4 regions of the Psychrosphaera sp. genome follow, and region 2 is predicted to be linked to each of the others. Evidence: predicted binding sites of a transcription regulator. Region 2 holds the regulator's gene; each other region holds the start of a gene.

Region 1 (5,130 bases), on a different contig from region 2:
TCATTGGTTGGTTGCGCTTTTGAAGGCGACCCACTGACAAACTCTGTCAGACTACAACCACTTAATACACTCACGCTAAATAACATTAGTGAGGCCAATTTAGCCGATGTTGAAAGGCTTTTTAACTCATTGCTGTTTTTCATACCGTCACACCTCATCAGACTATTCGCCCGACATTAATGGCACACCATCACTAAAACCACTTGAAATTAAACTGTTCACAACACCTGCAGGCAAGAAACCTTGAGCGCTAGCAACTACAGCTTTTGATTCGATACCAATCACACGAGCATTAACTAAATAACCAGATACCTGCTTGACCATCGTACCTGCAACCGCGTATTTAATTGGTAAGTCACCATTTAGCTCAAGATAATCTTTACTAAATACAAAATCACCTTGAGGTGTAACTCGAATAAAATCTAATGTTTTAAAGTCTAATACAGGGATGCCGTACTTATGTACTTCATGGATAAAACTTTCTGAAATTTGGCGACCTAAAAGGTCAGCGTGCTGAAAGTCACTATCGAGCATCACAAAGCTTGTCACTACCACTGGCGTAGCAGCATTTACGTACTTCATGTTGCCAACAAGGTCTTGCATCATAGTGCGCACATAATAATTTAAATCTTTGACGCTACGAGTCGAATTAGGTTGTTGATCTCTTAATTCACTCATACGGCCAAGTAACTGTTGGCGATACTCATTTTGAAATTGCACACTTGCTGTGTCTGGTGTCGAAACATCACCAGCAATTAAACGAGGTTTGGCATTAAGCGGCATTGATGCCAATTCATCATTGCTGGTATTCTGCGCTTTCGTTGTTTGAGCCACTGCTTGGCTTTGTTCTGTTGCGTCTGAGTTGGCCTCTTCTTCAGACCAATTCCAATTATCAAAGGTACTACAGGCGACTAGTTGAGTTGCCAATAAAGGTAATAATAGCTTTTTCATCATAGGCTCCTAATATTCGCCGCGAATTAATTGGTTGTCTTTAAGTTTCACTTTTTCGTGACTCCACATTGCCGAGAGAGGCACGTAATCAGTGGCCGCAGCCATGACAGCTTTAGACCCCACATCAATCAAACGAATATTTACCATCAGGTTATTTTGTTGTTGAGTGTAGTTGCCTGTTACGATGTAATCGACTCGAACAGACGGGTCTAAATCTTTTGCCATCCGCGAAACAAACTGGTCGTGACGTTCATTCACCGTCATCGATGTTTTCACTTTAAATTCCACGACCTTTAACCCAGCTTGAGTTAAAAAGGTCATCATGCTCTCTTGTAACTGAACACCAAAGCGTTGGTGGGATGTGTTTGTGTCTTGCCGCAAGCTATTTGCTGGCAAAAAAGTGCCGACTGCAATAGGTCGACTCACGTCAAATGCGTTGGTAGTGTCAAGCAATTGTCGGGCGAGTAGCTCAACATGAGCATGCATGGTGTTTTCACGCAACTCTGGTTGGTATTGCTTATACCCTTCAGGTGGTTTGGGGTTTTGTAGTTCTGCCACTTTTTCTATTGTGCTACAACCACTTACCCAAATACTAACTAATACTAAAAGTAACCATTTCATGGCATTTTCCGCGTCTCTTGTACGATACTAATCTAATTAACAAGCAAAACTAGTGCCAGTCGTTCCACGAACGCTGTGACGCTTATATTAAAATTTATTTACGCTACTTTCGGTTATTACAGGCTCAGTGTTAAAAAATTTGAACTACACTAATTACCAACAACGGTAGACTTGAGACTTTATGTACAAATCCGCTTTTCTCAATTGTTTATTTGCTTGTACTGTAATTGTACTTTCCACTTCTTCACTTGCAGACGAGACAGACTATTTCAAAATGCCACTTGAAGACTTACTAAAAGTGGAAGTTTCCATCGCGTCTACAAGTCCCGAATCCATTATTACTTCACCCGCTACCATCACTTTATTTACTAGGCAAAAACTAGACCGACTCGGCATTAAAACCATCACCGATTTGTATCGTTTTATTCCTGGTTTTTATTCGGCGTATAACGTTTCAGAAGATAATAACTCTTATCTAGTCGCAAGAGGGTTGGGTCAAAAATACGCGAGCACAATTTTGTTTTTGTACAACGGACAACGAATCAATGACGACTTTTCAGGTGGTATCAGCTACTTCATGCGCTATTTTGACCTTTCAAATGCCAAGCGAATTGAAGTAATACGCGGTCCTGGCTCGGCTGTTTATGGTGCAAATGCCTTTCAGGGCGTCATAAATATCATTACAGAAACCACGGATCAATTGACTGTCTCCAGTGGTAACAATCTCACTCTCAATGCAAGCCTAGGGCTTAACCAGTCAATAAGTGATGTCGATTATGGGGTCCAAATTAGCATAACGAATGATTCTGGTGAAACGTATAAAAATAGCTTTGACCGATTTGCTAGGCAAACCACCACCACAGACCCCTTCGAGAGCAAGCAACTAGAAGCGTATGTAAAATATCAGTCGCTACAATGGCGATATCTTTATCAGGACAGCGAAAGGCAAAACTTTTATTTGTATCAAAACCTTAAAGACGGGTTTAATTCGGTTGAATTAGAAAACCACATTCACCAGTTTAAGTATCAACTTATTGACGAATCGGACCAAGGTGTGACTCTTTCTGCGCAGTATTCAAATAACGAACGCACTTCCATGGGAATACAATTGCCTAAGGGGTCTCCAGGGTTTATTGATGAGGACCTTTATCTCGGTTTTACCCTAGAACACCAAAGTCTACTGTTTAATCTGTCGTCATTTTATAAACTATCCGGTGATAGTGTCATAACTGCAGGTGCAAGCTACCAAAGGAGCCAAGTCCCCACCGCATTTTTCAGTTCTAATTACAACATCTTAGGGGACTTTACCTACTTAGGTGAAACCCAACAATTTGACGAATCAGAACTTCAAGTTGTCGCCGATAAAACACGAGAAATTAGTAGTGTTTATGGTCAATATAATTGGCATGTTTCAGAGCGGTTGAATTTAACGTTGGGGTTGAGACACGACCACTACAATGACATTACCAGCGAATGGTCACCGAGGTTAGCAGCTGTGTATAATATTGATGGCAACCATGTGTTTAAAGCCTTATATAACGAAGCTTACCGCGTGCCATCTATAGGTGATCTTTATGATGACAACAGTAATTTAGCACCTGGAAGTAAAGGCCTAAATACCACTTCACTTAAATCAACAGAACTAGCTTATAGTTATATTCAGGACAATTACTATCACTCATTTACATTGTTCGATAATAAAATGACCGACCTCATCGGTTTTACTAGCAATGTTCCCTCTAAAGTGGCTAACCTTTCTAATAATTCGAATCAGGGTATAGAGATTGAAAGCAGAACCGCGCTAACACCAGAGATGAATTTATTGCTCGCCTACACTCAACTTTTTAATAACAAATCAGACAAAATGATGGAGAAAGACACAACAGCGATTGAGTACCTGTCTCCAAAACGCTACGCAAATTTGACCTTTGATATCAATCTTACGAGTAATCTATCAGCGAACCTTCAGGTTAATTGGCGAGATAACATTCCAGTGATGACATCAGACGCGTCACTAACCCTTTTTGATGGTCTGCTCGATTACTACATCACTGATGACAGTCGGTTGCGACTTCAAATCCATAACATCACCGACAAAGAATATTATTACCCTTATGCTGTACCAATTGGCTACGATTCATCAGAATTAATTCAACAAGTCCCTGCTCGAGGGCGCGAAATAGAGCTAGGTTGGCGGTACTCTTTTTAATCGCAATATGAAGTCAGCTTTTGTGGTTGGCGTCCCCTACAGGACTTGAACCTGTATCTAAGGCTTAGGAGGCCCTTGTTCTATCCAGTTGAACTAAGGGGACTTGATGCTCGTTGGTAGCTTATTGAGATAATATTGGACCTGTGCGGTCTAGTTCCTATTTTAAGCAGGTTAACTTTCAAAGCTCAATGTTTTTAATAAAAAACAATGAAGTACAGACCTAAAACTTCGAAAACCTCAACTTGTATATATTTTATCCAAAATAGTTCGGTTTAGCTTTTCCCCTTTGCTACATTTACCTGTATAATCCCGCGTCCATTTGCCAAGGCGCGTCTTTTAAAGACAAAAGCCAAAGACAAAGCCCATTGGGTGTTAAGTAACTGGCTCTTGGGCGAGATTCTTGTAGTCACTAATTTATAAGTGCTTATAGAATCACTGATTTTTCTGTGTTGGTTACGCCTGCGCAGACACGCTGTAACTATTAAAGGTATCTAACATGCAATCCACGACTGCAAAACGACCAGCTGTAGCTAAGCCTCCTCAGGCCACGGTCAAAACGGATAAGAAGCTTTGGGACTACCCAAAGTATTGGGCAGAATGTTTTGGCCCAGCTCCATTCTTACCTACCACTCGCGAAGAAATGGATTTATTAGGCTGGGATAGCTGTGACGTTGTTCTCGTAACAGGCGACGCATACGTTGACCACCCAAGCTTTGGTATGGCCGTCATTGGCCGTATGTTAGAAGCCCAAGGTTTCCGCGTTGGTATCATTGACCAACCAGACTGGCACAGCAAAGACGACTTTATGCGTCTTGGTAAACCAAACTTATATTTTGGTGTGACAGCGGGCAACATGGACTCAATGATCAACCGTTACACAGCCGACCGTAAACTTCGTCACGACGATGCCTATACACCAGATAATATTGGTGGAAAGCGCCCAGACCGTGCAGTGACCGTATATTCTCAACGTTGTCGTGAAGCCTTCAAAGGTGTACCTGTTGTTATCGGTGGTATTGAAGCCTCGTTACGCCGTATTGGACATTATGACTATTGGTCAAACAAAGTTCGTCGTTCGGTTATCTTTGACTCTAAAGCTGACTTACTGATTTTTGGTAACGCCGAGCGTCCACTGGTTGAAGTGACTCACCGCCTTGCGAACGGCGAAGACATAAAAGATATCAAAGATGTTCGTGGTACCGCGATTATCGTCAAAGATGCGTTACCAGACTGGCAAGGTATTGACTCAACGCATATCGACAAGCCGGGCATCATCGACCCTATGCTTAACCCGTATCAAGAATACGATGCGAATACTTGTGACAATAAAGACCAAGCGATTCAACAAA
Region 2 (8,784 bases):
ATCGCATGATGACTTCAGCATCTTTACCGCGTGTTGCCTGACCGCCATCAAGAGACAAATCAATTCGACCATCGTGACGAATTCGTTTTACAAAGCCTTTTACGGTTTGACCAAATGACAAACGGCGAAACACATCTTGTTTAAACAACAATCCGTAATGTGTGTGATTGATGATCGCTTTGTACCCAAGGTCAGTGCTGTTAGCAATAATGAGAGAAACCGGCTGATTTGGTTTAAACGTCCCTTGGTTTTCATCCAAGATAAACTTATCTACGCGTGATGATGCAGTAGGGCGGTTATCGATTTTATCTAGGTAGACATGAACAAGATACTTTTTACCTACTTCTAACGGTAAGTGTTGCTCGGCATAAGGTACCATTAGGTCCTTGTCTAGACCCCAGTCTAAAAAGGCGCCAACTCGGTTGGTATCTTTAACTTCCAAATAAGCGCATTGACCTACTTCCACTTTTGGTTTCTGAGTCGTAGCGACAGGGCGATCTTCGGAGTCTAAGTAAACAAATACCTCAATCTCGTCACCAACGTCTATATCGTCAGGTTCGTGTTTGCGTGGAAGTAGGAGTTCACCTAAATTTTCGCCGTCTAAATACGCGCCAAAATCCATCATTTTTAGCACTTTAAGTGTGTTGGTTTTGCCAACTTCAATCATTTATTTTACCTAGAAGTTTCGTGACCCTGGCCCATATTTTAGGGAGGGAAATAAGTTAAGGCAGAGCACTCGAACTGAACCACTTGGTTCATTTTTGTTTGTATATAGTGGCTATAATAATAACCAGGTTGCTGTGCCTAAGAATGCAAATATACCGACGATGTCGGTGACGGTGGTAAGTATAACACTACCAGCTAAGGCTGGGTCTATATTCATGCGTTTTAGCAGCAATGGGATCAAAACACCAGCAAGTCCGGCAGAAATTAGATTCATTAACATCGCAAAGGCAAGGACACCACCCAACATAAGGTCTTGTTTCCAAAGGGCTACGACACCGGCAATCAAAATGGCCCAGATCAGACCATTTAAGAATCCTATTGCCAGCTCTTTACCGAGTAACCATCTTGAGTTTGATTCGTTGACGTGACCGACTGCCATACCACGGATTACAAGTGTTAGTGTTTGACTGCCGGCGACACCGCCCATACTCGGTACAATAGTATTTAGTACAGCTAAAAAGGCCAGTTCATCTAAAGTAGACTCAAATAAAGATGAAACAAAAGCGGCCAACAACGCGGTCAATAAATTAACACCTAACCACAGTGAACGTTTGCGTGTACTGTCCATGACAGGTGCAAACGTATCGGCTTCATCGTCGAGACCGGCCATACTTAACATCGAGTGCTCGGCGTCTTCACGTATGATATCGACGACGTCATCAATGGTAATACGGCCTAAAAGCACACCTTCTTCATCAATAACTGGTGCTGTTAGCCAATCGTAACGTTCGAATAGACTCGCCACCTCGGACTCGTGCATTGACGCTGGAATGACTTCAAAGTCAGTTTCCATGACTTCTGAAATTAGACTACTGGTTTTGGAAGTAACAAGCGTTGAAAGCGACACCTCACCAACGAAGTGATCTTCTTTATCCACGACATATAAATAGTCCGTCGCTTCTGGTAATGACTCTTTTAGTCTCAAGTATCGTAAAATAACGTCAACTGTAACATCCGGACGAACCGTGATGGTATCGGTGTTCATTAGCGCGGCAGCAGTGTCCTCTTCATAAGACATGACTCGTTCGGCACGAGCGCGGTCCTGCTTGTCCATGCTTTTAAGTACTTTTTTGTAAACCTTATCAGGCATACTGCGAAGTACTTCTGAGAAGTCATCATCATCGAGGTTAACAGCTGCTTCGGCAACACTCTCTGGTGTCATGCTGCGAAGAATCGGATTACGAACTTCTTCTGAGAGCTCTTCGAGTACTTCACCCTGGATACTGCTATCGATCAGTTGCCAAAGGACTGTACGTGACTTGGGGGTAGAAGCGTGGAGAAGAACCGCAATTTCATTAGCGGCCATACTGTCGAGCATATTGCGAACACGAACAAACATACCATCATTGATGGCAGCGTTAAATTCCTCAATTGGAATTGTGTATTCTTGTTCTAATAGCTCAGACATAGTGATTTCTTTTTAAAACGCCGAATAAAATCAGCTGGGGCTATTTTAAAAGTTCGACATTAGTCTAACGCATAACTACAAATTAAGATAGTTAGTGAGAGGGTAAATGGGGCCAGTAACTGTTTGTTTTTAAGAAGGGTTCAGTTATTCAGTTTCATCAAATTTATTGCTAATCAGCTGACAGATTGCGTCTAGCGCTTCTTGCTTTTGAGCTCCACTAGCCTTAACCAACACTTCTTTTCCTTGATTACTGGCTAGCATTAACAATGCCATAACTGAGTCCGCATTGGCGGATTTTTCACCTTGTTGAATTTCCACTTCGGCTTCAAATTGCTGGGACAATTGAGCTAGTTTTGTTGCCGCACGGGCGTGGAGTCCGAGCTTATTTTGGATGGTAACCTTTTTTGAAACAGTCATAGTTTTCTTATTCTTTTTAACTGTGGGTGTCGCTTTTATACACTTAAAGATCTTGTTGATAGCGACTCATTTCTCTGTGACGAGTTTTAACATTTTTTCCACGAGAACGGAATTGTTCAGCAAGGGTTTCAGCAATATAAACAGAACGATGTTTTCCACCTGTACAACCAATGGCGATGGTTAAATAGCTTCTGTTGTTACGTTCCAAGTGTGGTAACCACGTAGACATAAAGTTATTAACTTGAAAAACAAACTTATTAACAATGGGTTGTGCGGAAAAGAAGTCTTTTACTGGTAGGTCTAAACCCGTCAATGCTCGTAAGTCTGGCTCCCAATGAGGGTTTGGTAAAAAACGTGCGTCAAAGACAAAATCAATATCGTTAGGGACACCGTACTTAAATCCAAAAGACTCAAAAGTAATGACCAATTCTTTATCTGATTTACCGAGGATCTTTTCGCGGATCATTTCGGTTAATTGATGCACGTTCAATTCAGATGTATCTATGTATAAGTCTGCTCTTGTGGCTAACGCATCGAGTAGTTTTCTCTCTTCTTCAATGGCGTCAGGTAATGAGTTTTCACCTTTTGACAGAGGGTGAAGTCGACGGGTTTCACTATAGCGACGAATAAGAACGTCATCTTTAGCGTCGATGTACATTACCGTGGTTTTTACGCCTTTAGGTAGAAAATCAAGATTATCGAGTAGCTCTTGTTCTGAGCTCGGGATGTTACGAACATCAATGCTGACAGCAACTTGTGGATAGTTAGTTGCCAGTGAGTGCGAAAGTGCAGGTAGCAGGTTTACTGGTAAATTGTCTACGCAGTAATACCCTAAGTCTTCTAAAACCCTAAGTACAACTGTCTTCCCTGAGCCTGAACGGCCACTCACAATAAAAATATGCATATTACGCGGCTTCAATTATTTGATATAGGTCATTATCCGTCTTCGCACTACGAATCTTACGTAAAATCTCTTTATTGTCAAAGATTTCAGCGATGCTTGCTAACGTTTGTAGGTGTACGTCACATTGATCTTCTGGGACAAGCAATGCACAAAACACATCGACGGGGCGATTGTCTATGGCATCATACTTAACAGCTGGGTGACTAACTAACAAAACTGCCACTGGAGAGCCGTCGGCTTTGATTTTACCGTGAGGAATCGCCACTCCATTCCCTATTCCTGTACTTCCAAGCTTTTCACGATTCAGAAGGCTGGACAGTACTTCGGTACAATTCAGTTCTGGAGATTGACTACTTGCTATCTCAGCAATGTGCTCGAGAATTTTCTTTTTGCTTTGGCAATCGGAAAGCACTTTGGTGCATTCTGGTTGCAAGAGTACTTTTAATTTCATGGCTTTAATACTGCTTCGTTCTTTTGATTTTACTTCAAAAGATGGGTTAAGGAGTGCAGTCCATAGCGCTCCTAAATATACTCGGGTCGATTGCCGAGAGCTGGCGATGTGCGCCAGCTCAATGGTCCTCTAATGACGAGTTAACTTCTCTTTATGTTTTTTGACCTGTCGGTCTAGTTTATCAATTAAAGAATCAATCGCTGCATACATGTCACTGTGCTCTGAGGTTGCAAAAAGCTCACCTCCATTAACATGCATGGTCGCTTCTGCGCGTTGAATTAGCTTTTCTACGTCTAAAATCACATGGACGTTATTAATATGATCAAAATGACGTTCTAGTTTTGCAAATTTCGTATCAACATAATCTTTTAGGGACTCTGTTGCATCGACATGACGACAAGTTAGGTTAATTTGCATATGCTCTTCCTTCTTTTGATTGAATAGTGAAACTACACTAATCGTTTTCTTTGGTTTGAAGGGGGAATGTTTAACGATTCCCGGTATTTTGCGATAGTTCTTCTGGCTACTTGGATGCCCTGTTCGGCCAGAATATCAGCAATTTTACTGTCACTGAGCGGTTTTGCTTGGTTTTCAGCGGCGACTAATTTTTTAATTAATGCACGGATAGCGGTTGAGGAACACTCACCACCGTTTTCGGTACTTACGTGACTTGAGAAGAAGTATTTGAGTTCAAATATTCCTCTAGGAGTGTGCATGTACTTTTGCGTGGTCACACGAGAGATCGTGGACTCATGCATATCAACCATTTCTGCCACGTCGTTGAGTACCATAGGCTTCATTGCTTCTGGCCCATACTCGAAAAATGCTTGTTGTTGTTGCACAATGCAATTAGATACTTTTAACAAGGTGTCGTTTCTACTTTCCAAACTTTTGATAAACCACTTAGCTTCTTGTAAATGAGAACGAACAAATTGTGCATCGGAATTGTTCTTTGCCGTTTTAGACAACGAAGCATATTGTTCGTTCACTTTAATTTTAGGCATAGAATTGGAATTTAGCTCAACAATCCAACGACCTTTTTTCTTAACGACGCTAACGTCCGGAATTACATAATCAATTTCATCTTTGATGACAATGCTAGCCGGATTTGGATTGAGTTGTTGGATAAGTTCTAAGGTTTCTTTTAAGTCGTTTTCTTTTAGTTTTGTCTTGCGAATGATGGTGCGATAGTCGCGGTTGGCCAATAAGTCGATGTGTTCTTGAATAAGGTCAATGGCTTCTTGTTTCCACGGTGTATCATCGCTGTATTGTTTTAATTGAACAACCATACACTCTTGCAGCCCACGACAGGCAACACCGATAGGGTCAAAATTCTGTACACGTTTTAAAACGGCTTCGACTTCTTCGATTTCGACGTCTTCAATATCAACTGCTTCGACAATATCTTCTGCAGATACGGTTAAAAATCCTTTTTCATCAATGGCGTCGATGATTGCTGTCGCAATAGCAAGGTCATCATCGGAAAATGGTGAGAGGTTTAACTGCCAGCGCAGGTGATCTTGGATATTAGTGGTGGTCTCACCTTGATAAACCGTATCTTCACCTTCATAAGCTGGACCAGAACTAGCAGGTGCAGCACTCATGTAATCGTCCCAAGAAGAGTCTGTTGGCAGGTCGTCGCTTATCGTCTGATCCTGGAGTGCTTCGTTGGTACTTATCTCGTCTTTGGTCCACTCGATATCATCGCCTGCGTCGTCATTGCTCCCGTTGAGTGACTCCTGTGCCGATTCAGCTTGAAAGTTGTCGTCTGTATTGTCTGATGACTCCGGAGCGCTGTCGTAATTAGAGTCATCTTCTGATTCGAGCAATGGGTTGCTATCTAGCGCTTCTTGAATTTCTTGTTGCAGTTCCAAAGACGACAATTGCAGCAAACGAATCGCTTGTTGCAGCTGTGGGGTCATTGTTAACTGCTGACCCATTTTGAGTTGTAGTGTTGGTCTCATTTATTCCCGGAACTTACTGACTTAATTAACTTTCTTGTTGTATAAATTATCAAAGTTTAAACTGGTCACCAAGATAAACTTGCTTAACAATCTCACTTTCTAGTACTTCAGCAGGCGTACCTTCAGCAATCAGCTCTCCATGACTAACGATATAGGCTTTTTCGCAGACATCAAGTGTTTCTCGAACATTGTGGTCAGTGATTAATACACCGATGCCTTTTGCTGTCAGTTGTTGGATGATCTTTTTGATGTCGATGACTGAAATTGGATCAACGCCTGCAAACGGTTCGTCGAGTAAAATAATCTTCGGATCGGCGGCAAGTGCACGCGCGATTTCAACTCGGCGACGTTCACCACCAGACAGCGCCATTCCTTGACTGTCACGGATGTGGTCGATGTGAAATTCGGCAATTAAATCATCAAGTAAGTCTGCTTGCTGGTTTGCGTCTATGTCCTTGCGCATTTGCAGCACAGACATGATGTTTTCAGAAACCGTTAATTTTCTAAATATTGACGACTCTTGTGGTAAATAACCAATTCCTTTGCGAGCTCGAACGTGCATCGGTTCGTGACTCAGGTCAATGTCGTCGAGCTGTATCAAGCCTTTGTCGTTCGGCACAAGGCCAACAATCATATAAAACGTTGTTGTTTTACCTGCGCCGTTTGGCCCTAGTAAACCGACAACCTGACCGGCTTCAACAGATAGACTTACGTCTTTAACGACTTGTCTGTTTTTGTAGGCTTTGGCTAAATGCTGTGCTACCAATTTCGTCATTAGTTATTCTCTGAGTCGTCTTTTGATTTTGGCTTGATTTTAATAGTTGTGGTGACACGGCCACCGTTTTCAGTATCGCCTATTGCTTTTACACGTTGGCGAACTAAATCAAAAGTAATGTTACCGTTTGCACTGTCAACGAACGAGCCGCCCTGACGATATTTGGCGCTCCCCTTAAGTTCTAAGATTCGATCGTTAACTAAGTAGACAACTTCGTTAGCATTAGCTTCTAAGTCATCTCCTTCTGGGTTTATTTGCGTAAATGTGGCGGGATTACCTTTGGCGATAAGTTTTTCACCGACACCGTCTTTTGTTACAACGTAAAGCTCATCCGCGGCAATTTTCATATTACCTTGATTGATGATGACATTACCTTTAAAAAACATGGTGTTTTTCTTAAAGTTTAAATCTTGCTCTGTCGATTTGATTTGCAAGTCATCATTTATAGCCTGACTTAAAGGCGTAAAAAATAACACCAACGTTAGAATTAGAATGTTGTTTAACTTCATTTAGTTAACTTCCTTTGAGAATCGTTTCTACGTGTTTTGTCATTTGCAAGCGACCCACTTTGAGGTCTGCGCGTAATCCATGACCAACAATGGTTGTATTTACGCCTTTTATCACAAACCTTTTGTCTGTGGTGACTAATTGTGAATTTAGATCTATTTCGATGTAAGAGGTGTTTATCGAATTTACCAGTTCATTGTCATTTAATTGCACCATTTGGACATCTTCATTTAATACTAGCCGACCATCTTGCATGTTGCCGACTTGCGCTGACAACCGCCAGTAGGGCTGGTCATCTTGATAAATGATAAATTCGGGCTGCTCAAAGTAGGTCAGATTTAAGTCTGCAAAGTGTTCCATTTTTTGTGAAAACACTTCTTCTTTGAGTTTACCGTTATTGTCAAAAAGCTCTTGATGTAATAACCGTGCAGTAAAATCAGGGATTAAGACCGCCTCTGCTTCATCGATTTGTTCGTCACTATCATGGAACGCCGGATACCATAAGTAAAGGCTGATACCAATGAACAAGGTTATGACTATAAAACGGAAACGCATTAGCTACTTGTTCCTGAGACGGCCGACGTAATGTACTCTGCGCCTTGTTGAGCCATAATGATCAAGTCTGTCAGCTCTCTAACTGCACCTTTGCCACCAGGTGTTACGGTAACATAGTCAGCACACTGCTTAACGTAAGGGTGACCATCACTAACAGAAACGGCCAAGCCAACTTGATTCATTACAGGTAGGTCAGGAAAGTCGTCGCCAATAAAGGCAACTTGGTTTGGGGAAACGTTCAAATCGTTACACAATTCCTGGTAACCAATCGTTTTGGTCTCCATACCTTGGTAAACGTATTTTACACCCAAGCTTTTCATTCGTTGTTCTACTATTTTCGAGCTGCGACCCGTTATCACCGCAACATCGACGCCCGAGTTCATCAATGCCTTAACGCCAAAACCGTCTTTGGTATTAAACGCTTTGATCTCTTCGCCCGAATTACTCATATATACTGAGCCGTCAGAGAAAATACCGTCAATGTCACAAATTAGGAGTTTAATCTTTTTGGCTTTTTCACAAACATCAGTTTCGACATCTTGGTACCAGTCGGCAAATTCTTTCATTAAATCACCCCTGCTTTGAGCATGTCATGCATGTTGAGGGCTCCAATAGGTTTGTGTTCGTCATCGACTATAAATAGAGCGCTTATCTTCTTTTTTTCCATTAACGACAAAGTCTCTGCGGCAAGCATACTGCTCTTCGCTGTCACACCATTACGTGTCATTATTGCTTCAATCTGAGCTTGTAAACTAAAGTCGTCATTGTCCATCCAACGGCGTAAATCACCGTCAGTGAAGATACCTTGTAAAACGCCATGCTCATCGATCACACCGGTCATACCTAAGCCTTTAGCGGACATTTCAAATACCGCTTCTTTTACCGTCGCGTGTTGATTGATGATAGGTAAACGCTCATCGGAGTGCATGATATCAGCGTTGGTAAGTAGTAACTTACGACCAAGAGAGCCACCCGGGTGGCTAAGGGCAAAATCCTCTGCGGTAAAGCCACGAGCCTCTAGTAAACTGACTGCTAAGGCATCTCCCAAAACTAAACTTGCGGTCGTTGAAGCGGTTG
Region 3 (8,784 bases), on a different contig from region 2:
GTTTGTGACACTTAAATTCCTAACTCTTTAAATTTGGCTAGCAACTGGCGCAAAGCTTGGCCACGGTGACTGCGTGCGTGTTTCTCATCTGGTGTCAATTGTGCGGCAGTTTTACCTAAGTCTGGTTGATAAAATACTGGATCATAACCAAAACCATTCTCACCAAATCGCTCGGTAGTAATAACTCCGTCCCAATACCCTTCACATATAATTGGACAAGGGTCGTCTGAATGGCGCATAAAAACTAACACAGTCACAAATCGTGCCTGGCGTTCTGACTCTGGAACCTCTTTTAATTTGTTCAGTAATTTATCGATATTGGTGCCGTCAGTTGCATCTGGGCCGGCAAACCGCGCGGAATAAATACCAGGTTTGCCTTTTAATGCTGCTACTTCTAGACCCGAGTCGTCAGCAATACAAGGAAGACCGGTAACGGCCGCTGCATGGCGAGCTTTAATAATGGCATTTTCGACAAACGTGGTGCCGGTCTCAGGAACTTCGTCAACATTGTATTGGCTTTGCGGAATAACGTTAAAGCCCAGTGGCGATAACATTTCTTGTAGTTCATTAACTTTACCTTTGTTGCCAGAGGCCAATAACAGCTCTTTCATAACCAGTCCTATGTTCCTGTGGTTTTATTGTCATTACGTCAGTGCAAATGTAGCGGTGCTGAAGTAGGGCGCATAATACAAAAAAAAACGCCAAGTTTATACAAACTTGGCGCCTTTATCGATCAGGTTAACTGAGGATATTATGCAAAGTTTTTGTTTGCGAAATCCCAGTTTACTAGTGCCCAGAAACCTTTTAGGTAATCAGGACGAACGTTGCGGTAATCGATGTAGTAAGCGTGTTCCCATAGGTCAACTGTGATAAGCGGAGTAACGCCTTCTTCAGTGATTGGAGTGCCTGCATTTGAAGTGTTAACGATGTCTAAAGAACCGTCAGCTAGCTTAACTAACCAAGTCCAGCTTGAACCGAAGTTGTTAACCGCTTTGTCATTAAATGCTTCTTGGAACTTCTCAAAAGAACCCCATTTTGCATTGATTGCGTCAGCAACGGCACCTGTTGGAGCGCCACCACCATTCGGGCTTAGTGAGTTCCAGTAGAACGTGTGGTTCCAGATTTGAGCTGCATTGTTAAATACGCCACCTTCAGACGTTTTAACGATGTCTTCTAGTGATTTGCCTTCAAACTCAGTACCACCAATTAGACCGTTTAATTTTACTACGTAAGTGTTGTGGTGCTTACCGTGGTGAAAATCTAACGTCTCTGCTGAGATATGAGGTTCTAATGCATCTTTAGCATAAGGTAGTGCTGGTAATTCGAATGCCATAATGGTTGTCTCCGTTGGCTTTGTTTATGATTACTGATAAAATCTCTCCACTTGACTGATTTAAGCAAGTGGCCGTTTTATACTTATTTTAACAATGTGGGCTTGAAAATATCCCATTCGTTCATAGTAAATAAGACTTAAAGATTGATTTTCAAGTCTGTTTTTATAAAACGCACTATTTTATTTTTAAGATCAGGCATAAGTCTAGTCGTCGTGTAAAAAATTACCATTAAGTTGAGGTTACAATGGAAACCATTGAAAAAATTAAGAAACAAATCGCTGAAAACCCAATCATCTTATACATGAAAGGCAGCCCTAAATTGCCATCATGTGGTTTTTCATCGCAAGCCTCTCAAGCATTAATGCAATGTGGCGAACCGTTCGCTTATGTCGATATTCTTCAAAACCCAGACATTCGTGCCGAATTACCTATTTATGCAGAGTGGCCAACGTTCCCACAATTATGGGTTGAAGGTGAGTTAATTGGTGGTTGTGACATCATTTTAGAGATGTTCCAAAAAGGTGAGTTACAACCTCTGATCGCAGAAACAGCAGCTAAATTCAAAACCGAAGAAGACAGCGCTGAATAAGCCTAACGTTTATTTTTATTAAGCCGAGCAATGCTCGGCTTTTTTGTGTGCGCTATTTAACCAAACAGTAATTGATACATCTTCGGTGGCACTTAATTTGCAATGCCTTTGCATGAGTTTTGTTAGTTTTGTGGAAAGTACAATGATAATTAAAGTTGTACTGTCTAACCTTAACTGAAATCGGGTTGTTTTTGTTCAAAGTCTCTGTTGGCAGAGCTAAGGTGTGGAACACATTGTCATGAACCAGTTTCGAGCTTTTTTAGTTATTATTCAATCGGTCCTAATTGTTACTATGTTGACTGCCTGTGGTGGCAGTGAACCTGAAGGGCCATCTGGTGCGGATGTTGCCAGTGTGAACTTAGGTGCCGATTTTACTGTTGCAGAGGGGCAACTAATTGCCATCACCGCTAGTGTATATCCGGATGAAGGTGCAACAACGTGGACTCAGATTGAAGGGCCATTAATCGAAGACTTTCCAACGGATGCTGCGCTTGATTTTAGTATTTTGGCTCCTCAAGTCCAAGTGGATACGGATTTTGTGTTTGAGGTTGTTTATGTCGCGCCGAATGGTCAGCGCGTTTCTGATCAAATCACGGTCACGGTCAATAACATCGACAGAAACCCAGTCGCGGTCATTAATAACCTTTCAACAGCCGTAGCGCCGTATCGTACATTTGAACTGATCACCTTATCTGGTGAAGAGAGTTACGATACGGATGGCGAAGTGCGAGCATATAGCTGGAAGCAAATTGATAACAATGAACCTTTGCAGTTTTTCTCAGATACCAATCAAAGCACAGTCACTATTCAAGCACCGTTTGTTCAATCTCTTACTCAATATCAAATTGAATTAACCGTAACCGACAACTTCGAACTTGTCGGGACCAACGTCATCAATATTCAAATAGCCGCTGCAGAGGGCACAGTTAACCCAGATGCCGGACAAGACCAAACCGTCAACGAATTTACTCGTGTGCTATTAGATGCGTCCAATAGCTTTTCGGTTGATAACGTTATTTCTTGTTCTTGGACTCAGTTAACTGGACAAACGGTCGAGCTAACAAATAGCGACCAGTGTATTGCTGAATTTTTTGCTCCTAATGTGGATATAACTGAAGCCTTGAGCTTTCAATTAGAAGCCGTTGACAGTAATGGCAACAGTTCGACTGATACGGTTAATGTTACGGTAAACCCTCTGAATTTAGGCTCGTTGCATGATACTGGTGTTATCGATTGTTACGACGATGTAGATATTATTAGCTGCGATAGTGTTGATTTCCCGAACCAAGATGCAGACTCCGGTCGTGACTCGGTAGCGGACGCAATTGATAAATACGGCACAGGCGATAAGACCTTCGATTTTACTAAGTTTGATGTGAATGGTGATGAACTGAGTAATGATGCGCTTGTGTTTAGCTGTGTAAGAGACAATTTTACAGGCCTGGTTTGGGAAGTAAAAACTCCAAGCGCAAGCCCGCAATTTAGTGAACTTAGAAGCGTCGAAAACCAATACGTAATCAACGATGCACTAAACCCAATCGGTACGTGTCCATCTGCATATATTTGTTCGGTAGAACAATATGTTGATGTAGTTAATGAACAAGCATTTTGTGGCGGCGCGAACTGGCGTTTACCGACTTATTTAGAGTTAATGGGTATCATGGACTACGGAGATGTCGATAAAAATAACCTGTTACCTAACGAGTTTTTCCCAAATGTGCCTGACCGCAGTGAGCTAAACCATTTATTTTATTGGGTGTCCAACGACAATGTTGAGGGCGGTGGTGACTTATTTAACTGGGTTATTGATATAGGCAACGGCGATGACTCGGCCATTAATACGACATCCAGAGCTTACGTGCGATTAGTGAGGGAGCCATAACAATGAAAATTACAGTTATTACCTTGTTAACGTTAAGTGTTGTTTCCGTATTCAATCCGGCTTATGCCATAGATCAACGATGTGAAACGGCGGTGGTTACGACACCATCAGAAAACTTCATCACAGAAGGGATCAGTTCTGATTATGTAATTGACTCAACAACTGGCCTAGCTTGGGCACGATGTGTGGTAGGCCAGACTTGGGATGCAACTAATGAGACTTGTACAGGTGAAGCGTTGCGCTTAACTTGGCAACAAGCGTTGCAAACTGCGACGGCGTATTCTGCAGGTAATTTTGATGATTGGCGTGTGCCTAATATTAAAGAGCTGGCGTCAATTGTTGAGCGTTCTTGTGTGGCACCTGCAGCGAACGCCGAAATATTTGCTAATACACCATCAGAACGTCATTGGTCATCAACACCAAACACGTCGGCAAGTCGCAAGGATGAAGCTTGGTCCGTCGCATTTTATAATGGTCGTATTGATACCAATGACAAAAATGCCGATTACTACGTACGTATGGTTCGATACGCTGAATAACCTTGATTTTAATGTAGCAAAGACACACACTTGGAAATGATATGTAACTAAAATAACGAGTGTGAAACGGTTAATGAACAAATTTTCAAACCTTAAGATATGGCTTATTGCCCTAAAAGTTGCGCTGCTAGTGACTTTGTTACCTGCTAGTCAGGTGGCAACTGCAATGGAATGTCATATTCGTCTTGAGTTTGGTTTGTTGATCTCGCCTGACCATATTCGTGTAATGAAAAAAGGCCGAACTCAGGTCCAAATCAATAACGATACCCAGTTGTTTATTCGTGGCGAAATGATGCAACTCACTGACCAAGAACGCTTTTTGTTAAAAGAGTTCAGTCGTGGATTAAGAAAAGAGCTGCCTGAAATTGTCACCATTGCCATGGACAGCATGGACTTGGGCTTTGACGCACTACAAAAAGTCATCACTGGCTTGGCAGGCACCGACGCCGCCAAAGAAACACAAGCGCAATTCCAACATTTACGTAATAGCTTGCTGCGCCGCTTTTCACGCTCTGGTGATAACTTTTATATCGCACCACAAGGCATGGACGAATTGGATGAATTTTTCTCAGATGAACTTTCATCAAAAATATCAGGGGTAGTGACAGACTCATTAAACGTTATGTTAGGTGCAATGGGACAAGCGTATCGTCGCAGTGAAGGAGCAGTAGAAGGTCAGCAAGCTGACTTGGACGACAGCGTTAACGAACTGACTAATAACGTTGAGCAAGCGCTTCAATACAACGCAAACCGCTTAGCCAAAAAAGCCGAGGCGTTTTGTGAGCGATTCCAAACGTTAGATAAGATTGAAGCGCGATTACAAAATCAAATTCCGCAATTGCGCCGTTACGACATCTTGTCTAACCCAACCAATAACCCTACTCACAACCCAAATTAAGGCTGATTTTTAGCTTTTTCGTCAAAAACAAGAATGCGTCAAATTAGTTGCTTCGCACGACGTTTGGCGTGTTTTGTCGTTTATTTACCCATTAACAACCCTGAACCTTGAAACATTGTAGTGATGACTGTATAAACTCGAGGGTTAAAAATTAAATGCGCTAAAGCAATAATTATAAAAATAAGGGTACACAACATGAACAAACCTGCACAAGCAGGGGAGATGTTAGGCCATCCTAAGGGCCTCTTCCTGCTATTCGGTACAGAGATGTGGGAACGTATGAGTTACTACGGAATGCGTGGTATTTTCGTTCTTTATCTTTCTAGCCTTGCAACCGCAACGGCAATGGGCTGGGATATGGCTCACTTCGGTATTGATCCTCTTGCAGCTGATGCAGACGAAAAATACCAATTAGAACTTCAATCAAACGCACTGAACATCCTTGGTTTATACGCAATGTTGGTTTACGTTACGCCTGTATTAGGTGGTTGGATGGCTGACAATGTTTGGGGTCAACGCAAGTCCATCATCTTCGGCGGTGTAGTCATGATGTTAGGTCAGTTTGCGTTAGGTACGCCACACGAAATGGTTGCTGGATTTGAAATTCAAATGATGTGGTTAGGCCTGGCGTTATTGATCATCGGTAACGGTTTCTTTAAACCAAACATCTCAACTATGGTTGGTGACTTATACGAAGAAGGTGACAAACGTCGAGACGCTGCATTTACAATCTTCTACATGGGTATTAATACAGGTTCGATTTTAGGTTACTTTGTTGTTGGTACAGTTGGTGAAAAGTACGATTACCAATACGGCTTCTTAGTCGCTGGTATCGGTATGCTACTTGGCGTATTGATGCAATTGGCGCTTGCTAATAAATATTTAGGTAATGTTGGTGTTGAGCCTTCTGCAAAGCAGTCTAAGGGCCAAGATTTAGCGGCGAAAAACAAGCCTCTAACACAAGAAGAGCGTGACCGTGTGAAGGTTATCCTTATCATGTCTTTCTTCACTATCGTATTCTGGGCCGGTTTTGAACAAGCCGCAGGTTCGATGAACTTATTCGCAAAATACAAAACTGACCTAGTGTTCTTTGGCTGGGAAATGCCAGCGTCTTGGTTACAAGCCGTTAACCCAATCTTCATCATTATCATGGCACCAATGTTTGCCGCGATTTGGTTAAAAATGGGTGAAGCAGAACCTAACTCTCCTAAGAAATTTGCATTAGGTATGTTCTTCTTGGGCCTTGGTTTTATTTCAATGGTAGGCGCCGCACTACAAATTGGCGATGATGCAAACGTAAAAGCTCACGTTATTTGGTTAGTTATGGCTTACGTGTTCCACACTATGGGTGAGCTGTGTTTATCTCCGATTGGCCTTTCAATGGTATCTCGTTTAGCACCACTTAAATTTACTTCATTACTTATGGGTATGTGGTTCCTATTCTCAGGTTTAGGTAACTACGCTGCGGCAGAGATCGGTAAACTAGTTGGTGATGCCGGTCCGCTTTCTACCTTCGGTGGCGTTGCGATTATGGCGTTCTTAGCTGGTATCGCATTGTACTTCTTAAGTGACAAGCTCGTTGATTGGATGCACGGTGCAGAAGATTATGTAGCTGACGATTTAGAATCAAAAATCGAAGAAGAAATGTCAGTGGTTGGTACACACGAAGGTACACCAGAAGATCATACTAAAATCTAATAGCAGGCTTACTTAGACATCGGTTGGTGTCGAAAAGTAAAGCTTAATTGGGAAGCCCAGCGTTTGCTGGGCTTTTTTTTGTTTCTGGGTTTCAACAAAATTACTCTTAAAATTAACCACTTTTAAAAACCTTTGTTTTCTTCCCTTGCACTGTACCGATTTTGGTCTACTTTTTTTTTACTTTTAACTATTAAAGGGACTTAATGATGAAACCCTACATACACATTCCATTTTTCATCTTTGTTTCTTTGGCAGTAGCATCATGTGGTGGTTCAGACAGCTCAGAGAACTCAAACAACAACAGTGACAACAATGACGATACCGTTTCTGAAACCGTCAATGCGACAGTTATTGATGATTATATCCGTGGTGCAACGGTTTTCATTGATATAAACGGCAATGGTTCATTAGATACGGATGAGCCTTCAGGCGTTACTCAGGCAGGTGGCGTAGCCGAACTTGATATAACAGGGCTTGGCTTAAACGCTGATGAAATACAATATTCAGTACTAGTCGGGGCTGACGCCGTTGACGAGGCGACGATAACCGATGAAAACCCTGATGGTACTCCTGTCGGAGCGTCGAATACATTTGAAATGATGTCATTACCCGGCTCAGAAAATGTGACGCCTATTACTACATTAGTCGCAATTCATGCCAAAACCTCAGGTGATTTAGAAGCCAGTAAAACCCTAGTTTCTAGTGAATTAGGTATTGAATCAGACGCACTTTCTAGTGATTTTATTGCCGATAACAATGCGAGTATGGGAGCACTAGCGCGAGTTGTAGTATCGACTAAAGTATTGCCGACTTCCATTTCTCAAGAGGTTTCTGCCTCAAAGGCATCTTCAATTGTAGCTATTTCGAAGAGTGTTATAACACAGGCCAAACAAGCTGTAGAAAATGACACTATGGAGCAAACATTGCCAGCTTTGGTGAATGCGACTGCTGTTTTGGTCGAAACCGCTAACGATTTATTAGATCAAGTCGGAGAAGGCGCTGACGAATTATCTCAAGAAGAGATGTCTAAGTTAATCGGTTCTGTAGCTCAAAAGACAATTGAGTTGTTTGAGGATATCGACAACAACGATTCTGATAAAGTTGCTGAAGCGATGGCGTTAGCCAAAGCCAGTAATATGGCAATGGCAAATCAGATTTCTAATGGCCTGCAAAATGATGATGACGTTGACGATATCGTGATTGGCGCAGAAGTGACCGCCGAGGTTGTTGTTAATGCGTTATCCACGCAGGGCGCATTGCAAAACGATGAGCTTGACCAAGGTGATATCGAAGATTTAGTTGAGATTATTATATCTGACCTCGCTGTTGATATTGCATCTATAGGTGATGATGACGATTTAGATGACTTAATTGAAACACTAACAGAACAAGTTAATCAAACGGTTGATGTGATCATCGATAATATTGAGTCGGGTGTGGAAGTCACGGATTTAGATGGTGATGGCATCGCCAATGCCGAAGACCCGGATATCGATGGCGATGGAGTACCAAATGAAACCGATGCGTTTGTTTATGATGCTACTGAACAAGTCGATGCTGACATGGATGGCCGCGGGGACAATAGTGATGTGTTGATAAGCAACGAATTTGAGCTAAGTGGCCGAAATCAGACAGAGCTCTTAGGCCTTTCATTTGGTGCAGTTAAAAAGGGCGACGACATAATTGTTCCTGACGGTAGCGGTTTGTATATTTTTAACGAGGCGGACTTAAGCACAAATAAAGCACCATACAAAATACGTGGGCAAGACCAAATAAAACCTTATAACCTCTGGGATATCAGTCATGGTGAGGTGGACTCAAATAATGATTTGTGGTTTGCAGGC
Region 4 (8,784 bases), on a different contig from region 2:
GATAGACCTGAGCTAATGTAAAAATGGCTCTTAAATCTTTAGGAACTAACGCTAAATATTTTAATAACTCTTTGCGGGCATTCTCCAAGTTGTCTTGTGTGAAAAACGCAATTGCATTGATAAAAATAAGTGATGGATCGTTCGTCAGCACGTCTTCATCATATAAAGAGATAGAGTTAGCGATGCTTTCTAGAGTAGAGGTTGCTTCCTCGTTTTTGTTCTCAATGGATAGTATCCAACTAAGTAACAACTTCATTCGCGGATCGTCAGGTGTTTTTTCAAACACTTCATCGAGAAGCTCTTTGGCTTCTTCTATTTGATTATTCTTAATATAAGCACCAATCAATGAACGTTGCACAATTGGATCTTCATTAAAAACGGTGAGCGCAGTTTGATAGCTCTCTATTTCTTTCTCAATATCGCCCATTACACCCCAATATTTACCTTGCAGGTGTAAGGTTCGATGATCGTTAGGTGAGATAGATAAAGATTTGTTTATTAATGCTTTGGCTTCTTCCAAGTTGTTTTGTTCTAACTCAAAACTCGCTAAAGAATTAAGCGCTCTTGGCTCATTAGGGTATATTTCTTGGGCCTTTAAAAAACTAGCACGTCCTAGTTCGACTAAGTCTAAATTTAGGTAAGCCGTTCCTTTTGCCAAAAACAGCTCATAACGAGACGCCGGAGTCTTAATTTTTGATTCTTCAATCGTGAGAAGCTTTTTAAATTGTTTAGTTAAGATGAGTGCCGTTGTGTATTCTTTGAGAATAAGATTGATATCGACGTTATATTCAAGTGCTTCGTCGAACTCGGTAACAGCTAAGTCCATCGCTCCATTTTCGACATAGACTTTGGCTAATAGAACTTTTGCTGGGAGGTTTCTTGGGTCTTGCTCCAATGCATTCTTGAGGTGAATAAAGCTCTCGTTAATTTTTCCGTCGTAATAAGCCTGAACCGCTTTTTCATAATCGTTATCTAACGCCAAACTACCCGCTGAAAATCCCAAAACCAAAGTCAACATCAACCCTGAAATAGACTTTACTGCCATTATTCTCACCCCAAATACGCCCAAAACATTTACATGTGCTAATAAACCAAAAAAGATGGCCAAATGCCATCTTTTTAGAATTGAAATACTACTTCAGATTTGTACTAAGAAACTTGTTTTCTTCTCGCTAAGAACGCTAATCCTAGAGCGAATAAAGCCAACGCGCCTGGTTCTGAGACATCAACAGTTGGGTTGTTTAATGAGCCACTGAGCCCGTTCATTTTAAATCCTTGCCAAACCGAAGCACCAACATAGACTATCCATTGATTTGAAAGCGTTGAGCTATTGCTTGAATAATAAGAGGTGCTACCTGAGTCGCCAGAATGTGCAAGAGATACAACATCACCCCTAGACATAAAACTACCAGCGACCGTATCGAAGGAAACGGCCTCTGTTTTCAATATAAGATCTGAACGCTCGTCTTTATGATGATCATCTACGTAACCTGATGATACATTATCCAAAGTTACCTTTTTAGAATCAGCGAAAGTAAGTAAGAAAAAGTCAACACCAGCTCCGTTACCGCCATCAGCAACGTGATAATCATATGAATTATTGACTATGCCTAAACCACCTGAGTAGGAACCTAACTCCATCGCTTTTTTAACAGTTCCATCAATTCTACCATTTGTCGTGGTTTCATCTTTCCAAGCCCATCCTGAAATAGTTACACCCAGACCACTTCTCGAGTCATAATAAGTTCGTTCCTGAATGGAACTGCTAGAACTGCTTGAAGTGCTATATGAGCTATAATTGTTAGCGTCCACTTCGTCCGAGCTCAAATTAAAATTAAATGCCGTGCCACTCGCTAACGAGTAAAACGGAGCAAATAATAATGCTGCAATTAAAAACTTCTTCATTTCCTAACCCTCAAGAGCCCAAATCCAAATTTGCACTCGATATAAAATTCTAAATGTACCAATGATAGTTATAAGCAAATAACGTTCCAAATAAAAAACCACTATTAATCAAAGGTTTAGAACGTGATTGGTAGCTGTGTGTAAAAAAGACCGACAGTTCAGGGTTCTTTTTTACAAATTGAGAAACTTAGTATTTCTCGAAGTGTTAAATTTTAAACAATTTCGTGGTTATTGCAATCGGTTTGTTGGATGGTTTTTTTAAGAATAAATCAATCCAAATCTGGCGTTCGGGCATATAGTTATCTTTTTAAGTTTGATTGTTTAAGTTTTCCTATTCAGGTTAAAAATGTCATACTGTTTGATCTGTTAAATTGCTAAGAAGTTGATATGGATAAAATTGAAGTCCGCGGTGCTCGCACCCACAATTTAAAGAATATTGATTTAGAAATCCCTAGAGATAAACTCATTTGTATTACGGGTCTTTCTGGTTCAGGTAAGTCTTCATTGGCCTTTGATACTTTGTATGCAGAAGGCCAGCGCCGATACGTCGAATCACTATCAGCCTACGCGCGTCAATTTTTATCGTTGATGGAAAAACCCGATGTTGATCACATCGAGGGCTTGTCACCGGCTATTTCCATAGAGCAAAAATCAACTTCTCATAACCCTCGCTCTACAGTCGGCACGATTACCGAAATCTATGACTATCTAAGACTTCTCTATGCTCGTGTTGGTACCCCAACCTGTCCTACGCACGGCGAACCACTCGAAGCCCAAACCGTTTCGCAGATGGTCGACCGAATTCTGGAGTTACCAGAAGGCTCCAAAATTATGATTTTGGCCCCTGTGGTCAAAGATCGTAAAGGTGAACATGTAAAGACCTTAGAAAATCTCGCCGCTCAAGGCTATATCAGGGCTCGAATTGATGGTGAGGTGTGTGATTTATCTGATCCTCCAGAGCTAGAGCTCCATAAAAAGCATACTATCGAAGTTGTTGTTGACCGATTAAAAGTAAGAGATGACATTCAACAACGCCTTGCCGAATCTATCGAAACCTCACTTGAATTAAGCAGCGGTATTGTTCGTGTAAGCTTTATGGATGGCGATGCAGAAGAGATGACGTTTAGCGCTAACTTTGCGTGCCCAGTTTGTGGTTATTCAATGCAAGAGTTAGAACCTCGCCTGTTTTCATTCAATAATCCAGCTGGCGCTTGTAGTACTTGTGATGGTCTTGGCGTCAAACAATACTTCGATTCAGACAAAGTCATCGTTAATGGTGAATTAAGTCTTTCTGGTGGAGCCATTCGAGGCTGGGACAAACGCAACTTTTATTACTTCCAAATGCTAAAGTCTCTCGCTGAGCATTTTGATATAGATTTAACCGTACCTTTTGAGTCCCTACCGGACGAACATCGTCATGTCATCTTACATGGCAGTGGCAAACAGAATATCGAATTCAAATACATGAATGATCGCGGTGACGTTGTGGTTAGAAACCACCCCTTTGAAGGTATTTTGCCTAATATGGAACGTCGCTATCGTGAAACTGAATCAAATACGGTCCGAGAAGAACTGACTAAATATATCAGTACTCAAAATTGTCCTAGCTGTAAGGGCAGCCGATTACGTGAAGAGGCAAGGCACGTTTTTGTTACCAACACCAATTTGCCAACAATTACTGAAATGTCCATTGGTGAAGCCAGCGACTTTTTTGAAAAGTTAGAACTGGCCGGCCAAAAAGCACAGATTGCCGAAAAAATACTAAAAGAAATCCGAGAACGTTTGGGTTTCTTGGTAAATGTTGGTTTAACTTACTTGTCATTATCGCGAAGCGCTGAAACATTATCCGGTGGTGAGGCGCAACGTATTCGACTAGCAAGCCAAATTGGTGCAGGTTTAGTCGGCGTTATGTATGTCCTTGATGAACCTTCTATTGGCCTTCATCAAAGAGACAACGACAGACTACTTAAAACGTTGACCCACCTTCGTGACTTAGGCAATACCGTTATTATTGTTGAACACGATGAAGATGCGATTCGCGAAGCCGATCACGTCATCGATATTGGTCCTGGCGCTGGTGTTCATGGCGGACAAGTTATCGCACAAGGCACCCCTGAAGAAGTAAAAAACAATCCGAATTCAGTAACAGGCCAATACTTGTCGGGTGTTCGAAAGATTGAAATCCCTACCAAACGAGTTCCGATAAATAACGATAAATGGCTGTCGCTAAAAGGTGCAACAGGTAACAACCTAAAAGACGTCTCTATCGATATTCCTGTTGGCCTTATGACTTGTGTCACCGGTGTATCAGGGTCTGGTAAGTCTACTTTGATCAATGGCACCTTGTTCCCAATTACACATAGGGAACTGAATAAAGCGACCACGGCAGAGCCAGCTCCTTACTCAGAGATAAATGGTCTTGACCACTTGGATAAGGTAATTGATATTGACCAAAGTCCAATCGGTCGAACACCGCGTTCAAACCCAGCAACTTATACTGGGATATTCACCAATATTCGCGATCTTTTCTCAGGTACTCAAGAAGCCAGAGCTCGTGGTTATAAAGCCGGTCGATTTAGCTTTAACGTCAAAGGTGGTCGATGTGAGGCTTGCCAGGGTGATGGTGTAATCAAAGTAGAAATGCATTTCTTACCTGACGTTTATGTTCCTTGTGATGTTTGTCACGGTAAACGATACAACCGAGAAACTCTTGAGGTAACGTACAAAGGTAAAAACATTCACCAAGTACTCGACATGACGGTAGAAGATGCGAGAGAGTTTTTTGATGCGATTCCAGCTATTGCCAGAAAGCTTCAAACATTAATGGATGTTGGCTTGAGTTACATTCGCTTGGGACAGTCAGCGACAACACTTTCTGGTGGTGAAGCGCAACGCGTGAAGCTAGCAAAAGAGTTATCAAAACGAGACACGGGCAAAACGCTATACATCTTGGATGAGCCAACAACTGGCTTGCACTTCCATGATATCGAACAGCTGTTAGCCGTTTTACATCGACTTCGAGATCACGGAAATACGTTAGTTATTATTGAACATAACTTGGATGTCATAAAAACCGCGGATTACATCATTGATTTAGGACCTGAAGGTGGTTCAGGCGGTGGTACTATCGTCGCTAAGGGTACGCCAGAAGAAGTGTGTGAAGTGGACGCATCATTTACCGCTAAATATCTAAAGAGTATGCTTAAGTAAGTTTACGTTTGGCGACCCGCTCTGGAAAGTGAAGCCTGAAGTTAAATCGATATAATCGGTAAGTAGCTCTAGAAACGAGTAGTAATTTGGAATGCTACTCGTTTGCTTCTTTATCTTCTTTTAACTCCCTCAGATATGCCTCCAGTTGTGGGCCTGGCATGGGTTTAGCAAAGAAATAGCCTTGGGCTTCATCACAGCCCAAGTTCTTTATATAATCCAGTTGTTCTTGTGTTTCGATACCCTCAGCGATAACTTCGAGCCCAAGCTTTTGGCCAAGCTCGACGATGGTCTCTGCTAATACTCCGTCTCCGCCTTCACCTATTTCCCGAATGAACTCGCGATCCACTTTTAATCGGTTTAAAGGTAACTTGTGTAAATAGCTCAAAGAAGAAAAACCGGTACCAAAATCATCTATAGCGACAGTAAAACCATTATTTCGCAACTGGTGTAAGGAGCGCACTACTAAATTAGTATCATCCATAACCACACTTTCGGTTATCTCCAGCTCTATCTCATCAGGGTTTATTTTATTAGCCCGTGCGACTTCGATTACATCACTTACAAAATGAGAGTTTTTAAATTGAGGCATTGAGACATTCACGGCAACACGGAGTTGATCATAACCAAGTTTTTTTAAACGATTTATTTCAATACAGCTTTGTTCTAAAACCCACGCACCGATATCGACAATCAACCCTGTATATTCTGCGAGAGGAATAAATGTCATCGGTGAAATAAAACCACCATCGTTACTTGGCCATCTGAGTAAAGCTTCAACGCCAATTACATCCATCGTCTTTAAGTCTAATTGAGGTTGATACCAAACCTGGAGCTTGGAATCAAAAAAGTCATCGGTTAGCTTTCTTATCATTGACAAGCGCCAACTCGTTTCATCTTCCATTTCAGGCCGATATACATTGCAACGAGTTTGGCTATCTTTTTTGGCCCTGTTCAAGGCTATATTTGCATGTTTAATAACCGTTAACCCACTTTCTGAACTATCTGGTTTACGACATACACCAATGCGGGCGTTGACTGGGATTTGATTATCATTGACTTTAAACGGTAAGTCGAAAATAGCGAGTACTTTATCTTCAGCCAGTGTTTCCGTTGTTCCTATTAAACCAAAGATATCAGCACCCACTCGGCAAATGATCACATCATTACCAAGTTGGCGACACAAACGTTCAGCCAAACTAACAAGCAATGCATTGCCAGCTTCTTGGCCCAGCCCATCGTTAATATCTGAAAAGTGCTCAATGTCTAGCAGCATGACTGTATCGAGTGAGCTGTCTTGCTCTACAAACTCATCCAAATGTTGGATAAAACGAGAGCGGTTAGGCAATTTAGTTAATTCGTCTAAAAATGCAATGTCACTGACTTTCTTGAGTAATAATGAGTTATCTAAATCGGATGCCATATTTGAAACAAATGACTCAACTAACTCTTCACGAGTATTTTCTCGTTGCGATTCATATATAACCAGTACACCCACACATGACTTAGAAGGAATGTGCAGTATCAAACGGTCTTGTTCTATTATGGAGCGCTGCTTTTGCAGACACAATTTAATTAAATCGACATCATGAGAAGGAATAATCTCACGGCAACTTTGGCCAACAAATGAAAATAGATCATCATTACTGTATTCGATATAAAACTTATCGACGTTAGTTCGCTGCTCAGAGCTGTTCAATAAAAAAATTCCAGGGCCTTTTGCCTTGAATAGGTCCACTGACAGCAAAACTAACTTTCGAACAAAGCTCGCAAAGCTTTTTTGCTCAATTAAGCTACTGTTCATCATAGTTAAATTTTTAAGAAATTCTTTTGAGTCTTTAATTAACTTAATTTGTTGAAAGGAACGGATAGCAGCGCACAAGGAGGTTAGTAAGCGATTACGAGTTAATTCTGTTTTTGTCACATAATCATTGATTTCGTAATTGATAACCACTTCTTCTTCAGGAGCATGACCAGGTTGACCTGTACGTAAAATTATTCGTAAATCCTTTAGACGTAATGTATCTCGAATGGTCTGAATAAGACGCAGCCCAGCATCATCGGTTTCCATCACAACATCTAAAATAGCGACCGCAATATCATTATGCTGTTTAAGCAACTCGGTTGCCTCACGGGCACTATATGCATTAATAAACTTGAGTCTTTTTCCACTAATCACCACATTTTCTAACGCCATGTGTGTCACTTTATGGACTTCAGGTTCATCATCAACCACGAGAATTGTCCACGCGTCGAGTGACTCAATAGGTAATTCATCGACTTCTTGAGCTAAAGACTGTCCTGCAAATAAAAAGTCGCTTTCTAGCGATTGGTTTTTCGATGCCATTGGGCAAATACATCCTACTCGTTTATTAGATCGCGTGATGATAAGAGTGAAGACTCACAGATTTCGACGCAGAATAATTGATTCATTTAAAGTGTAGGAAATAAACACAATATTGACCAAGTTATCAGCCCTATTTTGAACATTTTTTGACAATGCACCATAATTTACAGACTATTAAGGTTTCTTCGTCATGAACCGTATCTAATTACATGAGCAATCAGCCAAAATCTCGTACAAAATACCTCAATATGGTCAAACAAATTTCGGGTATTGATTTCGAAATCACCTCAAACTCTCACGAAATAAATGAGCAGCAAGTGTTACACCATTTAGATGGTGACCAAGTCGTACTGCTACGAGATCAAAGCAAGTCTATTGCGCAGCGCATTCACAAACGAGAGCAGCTTCTAGAAGCCCGTCAACAGTACAATCTAGAGCAAATTTTTAGCCTTGGACTAGAGTTTGTAAAAGATGACTCATTGTTAGAGCGAATCGATTTAGACTGGATGATGAAATTTATCGAATTAGCTAAAAATGGTTTCACTCCAACGTTACACGAACTATGGGCAAAAGTGCTCGCCAAAGAGCTAGTAAAACCAGGTTCGTTTTCACATAGAAGCCTCAAAACTCTCTCAGAATTAAGTACAAAAGAAGCAAAGGTATTTTACCAAGCTGTTAAACTCGTTTGCCGTTTTGGAGAGGAAAGTGCTGGACGGTTAATCACTGGTGTGTATAAAAAGCCGACCTTGATGTCGTTTTTTGCAAGCAGTAATAAAGTGACCGTAAACCTGAGTAAACATGGGCTAAATTACACTCAACTCATCACCCTGATTGAGTTAGGCCTAGTTCACCAACAGGAAATCGAATCTGCGGCTTATCAAGCCAATGATGAGGTGAAGATTACGCATCAAAACCAAGTTTATGATGTGGCAATAAAACAAAAAGACGTGGTGTTTACATACTACAAGTTAACACAGGCGGGTTTTGAGCTAAGTCAGCTCATCAAGCCCGCCGGTGATCACAAGCTAGTCATTGAAATATTGAATGAATTTAGCCACTTGTTAGGCAGTAACTTAGAAATTTACTCAAAAGTTTAAAAACGCTTTTAGTGATTTAAAAGTTTAACGACAGCCCTATATAACGGCTGTCAAATGACTGTTCAAAGATAAGGCCATCATCACGATCAAACTCAATGACTTGTTCGATATAACCAACTTCAACTTTCAAACCGAGTGACAAGAATCGATCAAATGCATAACCAAAACCAGCCATATTTAACTCATTATCATTACCAGCATTGAGTTCATAAAACCCATAAAAACCAA

What was found. The regulator sigma-54, encoded in region 2, starts transcription at its own class of promoters, with help from an activator protein. The targets are predictions, from matches to a motif close to GTTGGCACGNNNNTNGNNT.
Region 1: AC4E96_RS09415 (FlgO family outer membrane protein) is a predicted target of sigma-54. The motif match lies at 1,614-1,632, and genes of this name have one in related genera.
Region 3: AC4E96_RS09240 (Lcl C-terminal domain-containing protein) is a predicted target of sigma-54. The motif match lies at 2,008-2,026, and genes of this name have one in related genera.
Region 4: AC4E96_RS04485 (PEP-CTERM sorting domain-containing protein) is a predicted target of sigma-54. The motif match lies at 1,978-1,996, and genes of this name have one in related genera.

What each region holds. Positions count from the first base shown of each region.
Region 1 covers NZ_CEYNSH010000027.1:32,442-37,571, reverse strand. The annotation lists gene AC4E96_RS09420 (FlgO family outer membrane protein) at 163-951, opposite strand; gene AC4E96_RS09415 (FlgO family outer membrane protein) at 961-1,572, opposite strand; gene AC4E96_RS09410 (TonB-dependent receptor plug domain-containing protein) at 1,754-3,781, shown strand; tRNA gene AC4E96_RS09405 (tRNA-Arg) at 3,809-3,884, opposite strand; partial or broken gene AC4E96_RS09400 (YgiQ family radical SAM protein) at 4,278-5,130, shown strand, end outside.
Region 2 covers NZ_CEYNSH010000008.1:24,442-33,225, reverse strand. The annotation lists gene AC4E96_RS03915 (CvfB family protein) at 1-667, opposite strand, end outside; gene mgtE (magnesium transporter) at 779-2,134, opposite strand; gene AC4E96_RS03905 (HPr family phosphocarrier protein) at 2,279-2,551, opposite strand; gene rapZ (RNase adapter RapZ) at 2,595-3,455, opposite strand; gene ptsN (PTS IIA-like nitrogen regulatory protein PtsN) at 3,457-3,906, opposite strand; gene hpf (ribosome hibernation promoting factor) at 4,036-4,323, opposite strand; gene AC4E96_RS03885 (RNA polymerase factor sigma-54) at 4,356-5,870, opposite strand; gene lptB (LPS export ABC transporter ATP-binding protein) at 5,920-6,645, opposite strand; gene lptA (lipopolysaccharide transport periplasmic protein LptA) at 6,645-7,154, opposite strand; gene lptC (LPS export ABC transporter periplasmic protein LptC) at 7,159-7,707, opposite strand; gene kdsC (3-deoxy-manno-octulosonate-8-phosphatase KdsC) at 7,707-8,273, opposite strand; gene AC4E96_RS03860 (KpsF/GutQ family sugar-phosphate isomerase) at 8,273-8,784, opposite strand, start outside.
Region 3 covers NZ_CEYNSH010000026.1:38,991-47,774, forward strand. The annotation lists partial or broken gene AC4E96_RS09220 (radical SAM protein) at 1-11, opposite strand, end outside; gene AC4E96_RS09225 (XTP/dITP diphosphatase) at 12-611, opposite strand; gene AC4E96_RS09230 (Fe-Mn family superoxide dismutase) at 752-1,333, opposite strand; gene AC4E96_RS09235 (Grx4 family monothiol glutaredoxin) at 1,579-1,923, shown strand; gene AC4E96_RS09240 (Lcl C-terminal domain-containing protein) at 2,162-3,805, shown strand; gene AC4E96_RS09245 (Lcl C-terminal domain-containing protein) at 3,808-4,344, shown strand; gene AC4E96_RS09250 (DUF2884 family protein) at 4,418-5,242, shown strand; gene AC4E96_RS09255 (peptide MFS transporter) at 5,438-6,940, shown strand; gene AC4E96_RS09260 (beta-propeller fold lactonase family protein) at 7,144-8,784, shown strand, end outside.
Region 4 covers NZ_CEYNSH010000009.1:71,311-80,094, forward strand. The annotation lists partial or broken gene AC4E96_RS04480 (tetratricopeptide repeat protein) at 1-1,045, opposite strand, end outside; gene AC4E96_RS04485 (PEP-CTERM sorting domain-containing protein) at 1,150-1,905, opposite strand; gene uvrA (excinuclease ABC subunit UvrA) at 2,293-5,115, shown strand; gene AC4E96_RS04495 (bifunctional diguanylate cyclase/phosphodiesterase) at 5,210-7,459, opposite strand; gene AC4E96_RS04500 (TIGR03899 family protein) at 7,669-8,556, shown strand; gene AC4E96_RS04505 (TIGR04219 family outer membrane beta-barrel protein) at 8,573-8,784, opposite strand, start outside.